DNA from 2 places in the Mesorhizobium sp. P2_E7 genome. Region 2 is predicted to be linked to the other one. Evidence: riboswitches for the same ligand, from Rfam matches in the RefSeq annotation. Region 2 holds a riboswitch; the other holds the start of a gene.
What was found. A riboswitch is a leader RNA that binds a small molecule or an ion and turns the genes downstream of it on or off. The one in region 2 is predicted to bind thiamine pyrophosphate.
Positions count from the first base shown of each region.

Region 1: it holds a riboswitch for thiamine pyrophosphate, as region 2 does, so the genes downstream of both, thiB (thiamine ABC transporter substrate binding subunit) here and thiC (phosphomethylpyrimidine synthase ThiC) in region 2, are expected to answer to the same signal.

Region 1 is NZ_JBFUER010000003.1:376,413-380,825, forward strand. It holds gene thiP (thiamine/thiamine pyrophosphate ABC transporter permease) at 1-1,268, opposite strand, end outside; gene thiB (thiamine ABC transporter substrate binding subunit) at 1,508-2,515, opposite strand; TPP riboswitch at 2,559-2,673, opposite strand; gene AC1DYC_RS20960 (thiamine diphosphokinase) at 2,778-3,422, shown strand; gene AC1DYC_RS20965 (ABC-F family ATP-binding cassette domain-containing protein) at 3,424-4,413, shown strand, end outside.
Region 2 is NZ_JBFUER010000001.1:1,834,516-1,838,928, forward strand. It holds gene thiO (glycine oxidase ThiO) at 1-895, opposite strand, end outside; gene thiC (phosphomethylpyrimidine synthase ThiC) at 892-2,727, opposite strand; TPP riboswitch at 2,832-2,948, opposite strand; gene AC1DYC_RS09340 (FkbM family methyltransferase) at 2,994-3,752, opposite strand; gene AC1DYC_RS09345 (hypothetical protein) at 3,749-4,413, opposite strand, start outside.

The DNA of each region.
Region 1 (4,413 bases), on a different contig from region 2:
CGGATGGCAAAGGGCATCGCCATCACCGCGTTGACGGTGACGACCATGATGGGCGCGATGGCAAAGACATCGCTGACGGTGCGCAGCAAGAGAAACCAGCCGGCACCGATGACGATGGGCGGCACGACGAGGACAAAACCGGCGCCGGTGTCCATGGCGTGCTCGAGAAGCGGGCGAGCGCCGCCATGGCGGCGCAGGGACAGCGCCCGGCGCGCCATGATCAGCGACAGCGACAGCGCCACCGAAAGCAGCGCCGCGAGCAGGCCCAGGACGGCACTGGTCAGCGTCGCCTGGCGCACCGCGCTCTCGCCTGCCAGCCGCCCGAGATCGGCGCCAAGGCCCGAAGTGACGGTCGCCGCCATCGGCCCGGCGACGAACAGCAAGGCGAGCACGATCAATATTGCGTTGAGCGCCGTTTCGACCGGGCCGGCCGAGAGATAGCGGCGCGGCGCCACCGGCAGGTTGGCATCGCCGGTCATATTGGCGCCAAGCCGCGTCAGTGCCAGTACGACGGCGAAGGTCAGCGCAATCTGCAGCAATGTCAGTGTGACAGCCCGCGCCGGATCGAAATCGAAGCGCAGCGCTTGGTAGATGGCGACCTCCAGCGTCGTCGCCGCCGGCCCCCCGCCCAGGATGAGGACGATCGTGAATGAGGTGATGCAAAGCATGAAGACAAGGCCGGCGACTCCCGGCAGAGCCGACCGTAGCACCGGCCATTCGATCAGCCGGAAGGCTGGCCTGGCCCCCATGCCGAGCTGGCTCGCCAGCCGCCATTGATCGGCCGGCACTGTCCCGAGCGCCTCAAGGAACAGCCGCGTCGCCAGCGGCAGGTTGAAGAAGACATGCGCGACGAGGATGCCCGACAGGCCATAGATATCGGGCCAGCTTTGGCCACCGATCGCGGCGAAGTAGCCGGCCCGGCCATAGAGCGCCAGTATGCCCAGCGCCGCGACGATGGTCGGCAAGGCAAGGGGCACGGTGAACAGTTGCAGGATGAAGCCACGGCCAAAGAAGCGCGGATGCCGTGACAAAGCGCGCGCGACGAACAGCGCCGGTACGATGGAAAGCAGCGTCGAGAGGACCGCCTGCCAGAGCGTGAAGCGGACGACGCGCAGGAGGTAGAGATCGAAGGCGGACACAGCGCCGGCGAGGTCATGCGCGCCTTCGCGGATGAGCCCGGCAAAGGCGCCGCCGATCAGCAGCGCGATAGCCGCGAGCGCGACAATGCCGGCGGTGACGCGGGGGTCAGAAGAGTAGTGCGAGCGCATTTTGCACTATCCGACGCTGCGATAGGCTGACGAGCGATTTTCGTGAAGGTCGAGTTCCCGCCCACCCCCCTCTGGCCTGCCGGCCATCTCCCCCGCAAGGGGGGAGATTAGCAGCCTCGCTCCTCGCCCTACCCTTGCAGCGTTGGAGATTGGCGAAAGCGGTCGAGCGCTTGATCTCCCCCCTTGCGGGGGAGATGTCCGGCAGGACAGAGGGGGGTGTTCAAGCGCCATCCTAAGTCCTACTTGCTCATCACCGCCAGCCACTCATCCACCCAGGCTTTGCGATTGGCCGCAACCTCTTCCGGGGAAAACAGCAGCGTCTTCGCCGGCTTCACCAGCTTATCAAACGCCGGGTTGAGCGGCTTGTCGGTCTTGCCTGCCGGGAACATCCAGTTGGTCTCGGGAATGACGTCCTGGAATTTCGGCCCGGTCATGAAGGCCAGGAACTTTGCCGCCAGCGGGTTTTTCGCGCCCGTGGTGGTGATGCCGGCGACCTCGATCTGCAGATACTCGCCTTCCTCGAAGGACGCCGCCTGATAGCGCTCGGTGTTCTCGGCCACCATGTGGTAGGCCGGCGACGTCGTGTAGGACAGCACCATCGGCGCCTCGCCCTTGGTGAACAGGCCATAGGCCTCGCTCCAGCCCGGCGTCACCGTCAGTACCTTAGGCTTGAGCTTCGCCCATGCCTCTGGCGACTTGTCGCCATAGACCGACTTGACCCACAGCAGCAGGCCAAGACCCGGTGTCGACGTGCGCGGATCCTGGATGACGATCTTGTCGGCAGCAGCGCCTTCGACCAATTCCTTCAGGCTCTTCGGCGGGGTCTTCAGCTTCTCAGTGTCGTAGACGACGGCGAAATAGCCATAGTCGAAGGGGACGAAAACATCGTCGCTCCAGCCGCCCGGCACGCTGTTTTCAGCCACCGCGCCATGCGGGACAAACAGGCCGGAGGCCTTGGCCTCGGCGGTGAGGTTGGTGTCGAGACCAAGCACAATATCGGCCTTGGTCGAGGCCCCTTCGAGCTTGACGCGGTTGAGCAGCGCGACGCCGTCGGCGACCGAGACGAAGTCGACGCTGCAGCCGCATTCGGCCTCGAAGCCTTTCTTCACAGCAGGACCTGGCCCCCAGTCGGCGGTGAAGCTCTCGTAGGTGTAGATGGTGAGTTTGTCCTGCGCGGACGCAGGGCTTGCCAAAAGCGAAACAGCAACACCCAGGGCTGGGACAAGACGGGACAAAATCATGCGCATCGGCGCCTCCTTCATTCGTGTTGAAAGGAATTGAGGCGTCGGTCTATCCGAAGCGTCTAATCCCTCCGCCGGTACAAACCGGATCAGGTTCAGCGGGTTGGCGAGACTGCCTCTCAGCCGGTCCGCGAAGATCGCGTCCGGCACCCCGTTAGAGCGCCTCGACACATAGGCCTGGCCAAGGAGCCACGCAAGCGGAACTTTGCCGGCGGTGGTGGCTCTCGGCCTTCCGTTTCGCCGGCGGGGCTGGTAAGGGCCACCGGATATGAGCACATTCACCATCCTGCTAGGCGGCGATCTCGTCCGCACGCCGCGGCTCGACCGCCAGGTCGAGGGTTCGCGTATCATCGCCGCCGACGCCGGCATCGGTCATGCCCGGATGCTCGGCCTGATGCCGGAGCTATGGGTGGGCGATTTCGATTCTGTGCCGGCGGACCTGCCCGCCGATCTCGCCGCCGTGCCGCGCCAGATATTTCCGCCGGAAAAGGACAAGACCGACGGCGAACTGGCCATCGCCGCCGCACTGGAACGCGGCGCCACCAGCCTGGTTCTGGCCGGGGCTTTCGGCGGCAAACGCGCCGACCACGCCTTCTTGCATCTGGCGCTCAGCCTGCGTCTGGCCGAGGCCGGCACAAAAGTGCTGTTGACCAGTGGCGCGCAGGAAGGCATCCCCCTCCTGCCCGGCAAGGCCGGCTTCGACTATGCCGACGGCACGCTGTTTTCGGTGCTCGGCTTCTCCGATCTCTCGGGCCTGACCGTTTCCGGCGCCAAATGGCCGCTCGACCATGTCGAGGTCACCTTCGGCTCGTCGCTGACCATCTCCAACCAAGTGAAAGGCCGGCTCGAAATCGCGCTCGGCCACGGCCGCGCGCTGCTGCTCGCTCACCCCTTCCCCTTGCCTGAAAGCTGATATGGCCCCGCCCCTTCTCAATCTCGACGGGATAAGACTGACCTTCGGCGGCGCACCGTTGCTCGACGGCGCTGAACTCACGGCATCAGCCGGCGACAAGATTGCACTCGTTGGTCGCAACGGTTCCGGCAAGTCGACGCTGCTGAAGATTGCCGCCGGGCTGATCGAGCCGCAGGACGGCGAGGTCTTCCGCCAGCCTTCGGCGACGGTGCGTTATCTCCCGCAGATGCCCGACATGGAGGGCTTTGCCAATGTGCGCGCCTATGTCGAGGCGGGGCTCGGGCCGGCCGACGATCCCTACCGCGCCACCTATCTGATGGAGCATCTCGGCCTTGCCGGCACGGAAAGCCCCAACGACCTCTCCGGCGGCGAGGCGCGGCGCGCAGCACTTGCCCGCGTCATGGCGCCGGAGCCTGATATTCTGCTGCTTGATGAGCCGACCAACCATCTCGATCTGTCCGTCATCGAATGGCTGGAAGAGGAGCTTGTCCGCACCTCGTCGGCGCTGATCGTCATCTCGCATGACCGCCGCTTCCTCGAACGCGTCTCGCGCGCCACCGTCTGGCTCGACCGCGGCCAGACCCGCCGCCTCGACAAGGGCTTTGGCCATTTCGAGGAATGGCGCGACCTGGTGCTGGAAGAGGAAGAACGCGAGCAGCACAAGCTCGGCCGCCAGATCGTGCGCGAGGAGCACTGGCTGCGCTACGGCGTGACGGCGCGGCGCAAGCGCAACATGCGCCGGCTCGGCGAATTGCAGACCATGCGCCAGCGTTTTCGCGGCCATCGCGGCGCCGAAGGCTCGGCCACCATGGTGGCCAGCGACGCCGCCGAATCCGGCAAGCTGGTGATCGAGGCGAAAAACATCGAGAAGAGCTTTAGCAACCTCACCGTCGTCAAGGGCTTTTCGAGCCGTATCCAGCGTGGCGACCGCGTCGGCCTGGTCGGGCCGAACGGCGCCGGCAAGACGACGCTGCTGAAGATGCTGACCGGC
Region 2 (4,413 bases):
CATGCCGATACAGCCCGTTGATCGCGACCGTGTTTCCAAAAACCTCGACACGCGGAAGATTGTCTGAAAAGGCCGGGCGAATACCGGTACCGGTCTCGATGATGCCCGCCTCGCCGAACGCCGGATGCAGGGCGCAGGCCGCACTGAGCAACTCCGTCGTCGAACGGACTGAAACCGGTTCTTCGGACCGGCTTTCGATCATCGTCGCGCCGACCATGAAACACTGGTCGCCGCGTGGAACCAGATAGAGCGGAAAGCGAGGATGAAGCAGCCGGACCGGCCGCGACAGCGAGACATCCGGCGCACGCAGGATCAGCATCTCGCCGCGAACGCCGCGCAACCTGTCGTTGACCGCCGCCATTCCCTTGCAATCAATCTGGCGATCGAAACCGGAAAGCTGATCGCCGTCGGTGCCGAAGCGGAATTCGGAGCCCATGGCTATGAGCTTTTCATACAGCGCCGCCATGGCTTGGCGTGGGTCGAGATGGGCCTCGCCGGGGAAGAAAAGTCCACGGCGAAAGCGGCCGGCGAGATCCGGCTCCAGAAGCGCTATTTCGTCTTCATCGACACGCCGGTACCCTGACGTACGGCTGGCAAACCGGTCGAGTTCGCCAGCATCGCGCGGCGACGCGACGACCAGTGTCCCGGCCCGTGTCACCTGGCCAGGCGTTGCCGCCTCCCACCAGTCGGCCGCGCCGCGTCCAAGCTCCAAAACCGGCTGCTCGGCGCTTTCACGCTCGCACCATGGCGCCAGCATGCCGCCGGCAAACCATGACGCATTGCCGCCAAGGCTTTGCCTTGCCTCTGCAACGACCACGCTCGCGCCGCGCCTGGCGAACTCAAAGGCGGCGGTGAGGCCGGCGACGCCGGCCCCTTTGACCAGCACCCTCGTCACGTCGCCGGTCCCTCTGCCGGCGTTGCCGGTGAGCCGGTCCCGTCCACAGGCATATAGAGGTCGCCTCCGGCGCGATATTTCGCCGCCATGGCGGCCATGCCTTCCTTCTGCGCCTCGGCCCGGATGTCATGGGAAATGCGCATGGAGCAGAATTTCGGCCCGCACATGGAGCAGAAATGCGCCAGCTTGTGCGCCTCCTTGGGCAAGGTCTCGTCGTGGAAGGATCGCGCGGTTTCGGGGTCGAGAGACAGGTTGAACTGGTCCTCCCAGCGGAACTCGAACCGGGCCCGGGAAAGGGCATCGTCCCTGAGCTTTGCCGCCGGATGGCCCTTGGCCAGATCGGCGGCATGGGCCGCGATCTTGTAGGTGATCACCCCCGTCTTGACGTCGTTGCGGTCCGGCAGGCCGAGATGTTCCTTCGGCGTCACGTAGCAGAGCATGGCGGTGCCGAACCAACCGATCATCGCCGCGCCGATGCCGGAGGTGATGTGGTCGTAGCCCGGCGCGATGTCGGTCGTCAGCGGCCCCAGCGTGTAGAACGGCGCCTCGCCGCAGACGGCGAGCTGCTTGTCCATGTTCTGCTTGATCTTGTGCATCGGCACGTGGCCGGGGCCTTCGATCATCACCTGGCAGTCCTTGGCCCAGGCGATCTGCGTCAGTTCGCCGAGCGTTTCCAGTTCGGCGAATTGCGCGGCATCGTTGGCGTCGGCGATCGAGCCAGGACGAAGGCCGTCGCCGAGCGAGAAGGACACATCGTAGGCGCGGCAGATGTCGCAGATCTCCGCAAAGTGTTCATAGAGGAAGCTTTCCCGGTGATGGTGCAGACACCATTTGGCCATGATCGAGCCGCCGCGCGAGACGATGCCGGTGACCCGGTTCACGGTGAGCGGGATGTAGTGCAACCGCACGCCGGCGTGGATGGTAAAATAGTCGACGCCCTGCTCGGCCTGCTCGATCAGCGTGTCGCGATAAACCTCCCAGGTCAGGTCTTCAGCGATGCCGCCGACCTTTTCGAGCGCCTGATAGAGCGGCACCGTGCCGATCGGCACCGGCGCATTGCGAACGATCCATTCGCGGATGTTGTGAATGTTGCGCCCTGTCGAAAGGTCCATCACCGTGTCGGCGCCCCAGCGGATCGCCCACACCATCTTTTCCACCTCTTCGGCCATCGAGGAGGTGACCGCCGAGTTGCCGATGTTGGCGTTGATCTTCACCAGGAAATTGCGGCCGATGATCATCGGCTCGCTTTCGGGATGATTGATATTGGCGGGAATGATGGCCCGTCCGCGCGCCACCTCGTCGCGCACGAACTCCGGGGTGACGAAGTCGGGGATGTCAGCGCCAAAACTTTCGCCGTCGCGCTGCAACTGGCCGCGCAGCATCTCGCGGCCGAGATTCTCGCGGATGGCAACGAACTCCATTTCAGGCGTGATGATGCCGGCGCGCGCATAGGCAAGCTGGGTCACCGCCTTGCCTGCCGTGGCTTTGAGCGGCCGGTTGCGAACCGGAAATTCCGGCGTCAGACGCTCGCCGGCGGCAAATCCGTTGTCTTCCGGCCGCACATGGCGGCCGTCATAGGCCTCGACATCGCCACGCGCCGTAATCCACTCGTGGCGATGCCGGGCAAGGCCATTTTCGATGCTCGTTTCGACAGCCTGATCCGTATAGGGCCCGGATGGATCGTAGACGGTGACGGGCGGCTCGCCGGCCGTCGGATGAACAGAGATTTCGCGCATCGGCACCGCGATGTGCGGATGGACGATACCGGGCTTGTGGATCTTGCGGGAGGCAGGCAGCGGTCCCGTCGAAACGGCGGGGGTAAAGGCATTCATTGTGAGGCTCCTTTGCTCGTGCATTGGAGACCCAGTTCTGTGCCGGAAGGATGAAAAGACGCCTTGGCCGCCCTGTTCGAAACAGGACCTCGGGCATGGAATCCCGCAAAGCGCTTGCACCGTCCCTACGCCAGTATGAACTGGATCAGGTTCAACGGGTCACTGCGCTGCGAAAGCCAGCAGTATCTCAGCCCCTTGTCGGGACCCCCCTGGTGAATGCCTCAAGTTGAACGGGCAAACGTGGTTTTGTCAAGCGGCTCGGTCGCTCAGGCGAAGGCCCAGATGTCCTCGGCCTGGAAACCGACCTGGTAGCCTGCAGTCTTCAGCTTGACCACGACCTGGCCGATTTCGGCGGCCGGCAGTGCGCCGACCTCGACCTTGATCATGCCGGGACGGTAGCGCTTGAGGTCGAGCTGCTCAAAGACGATCCAGTCGGCGCCCTCGCAATCGACCAGGAAGGCGTCGATATGCGTGACGCCGTTGCGGTCGAGCAGCGTCTGCAACGTTTCCGACGGCACCTCGATATCCCTGAGGTGCGGCGCGAACTTGTTGAAATTGGCGTCGGCCTCGCCCCAGGCGTTCTTGCCCGACATCAGATTGGTGTCGGTGACCGACGAGCAGCCGATGAACTCGATTGGCAATGTACCGGCCTCGAGCGCTGCTGCATCGAAAGTGTGGACGGTGATCGTGCCCTTGGTTTTGGTCACCGCAACCGGCTCGATGATGAATCGGGTCGTGTCGGGATAGTTGGCGCGCAGCCGCTTCTGATTGTACGGGATCGGCTCGACCAGCACGGCCCGCGCCCGCGGGATGCGATGCAGCCACGGCGTGACGTCGTCGAACAGCGCGCCGTCGCAGGCGCCGACATTGACCATCTGGAACGGTTGCCCGCCACCGCTGAAGCGCGCCTTCAGCGCCGCCTTGGCCAGGAATTTCGTGCCATGCAGCGCCGGCCCGCGATCGAGCAGGCCGGCAGGCAGACCGAGTGAAAGGGCAATGCGCGCCAGACCGGATACAGAACTCATGGCTTATCTCCGGGAAGGGCGTGCAAGGCGATGGGCCGCCTTCCATTCAGGTTTGCCGACGCCCACAGCGCCATGACCGGACCCACCAGCAGCAGGAAGGGCGGCAGAAGGTTGGGGAAATAGATGCGGGTGTCGTGGATCGGAAAGACGGTGAATTTTGCCAGCACGCCGAGCACAAGTGCTGCCAGCAGGATGCCCGCGCGGCGATCGAGCCGGAAGCCCGCGCGGCTGAGCGCAAACCACCCGGCCAGCGCCAGCACCGAGACGCCGACCCAGCTGTTGAGCTCAATGGCGCGAAGGAAGGACGCGGCAAACGCCTTGAGATAGGCGGCGACCGAAAACGGCGGCTCGAAGCCATCCATATTGTAGTGCTGCTCGATGCTGGAGAACCACAGATGCGGCCACCAGCCGGGATGCTGCGCCCAGTGCGAGATGGCGAAATAGGCGACAAGGGACGCGGCAAAGCCGGCCAGCGCGCCCCATGCCCGCTGCCGGAAAACCACCAGCAGCACGGCGAAAATGGCAAGGAAAACAATATTGTCCGGCCGCGCCATGAAGGCGAGGAAGAGCAGGACCGCGGTCGCAACTTCACGACCACGCACGTAGGCAAGCAGACCGCCGAGGAACAGCGCCGAGCACAACAGATCCGGCGTCGAGGCGC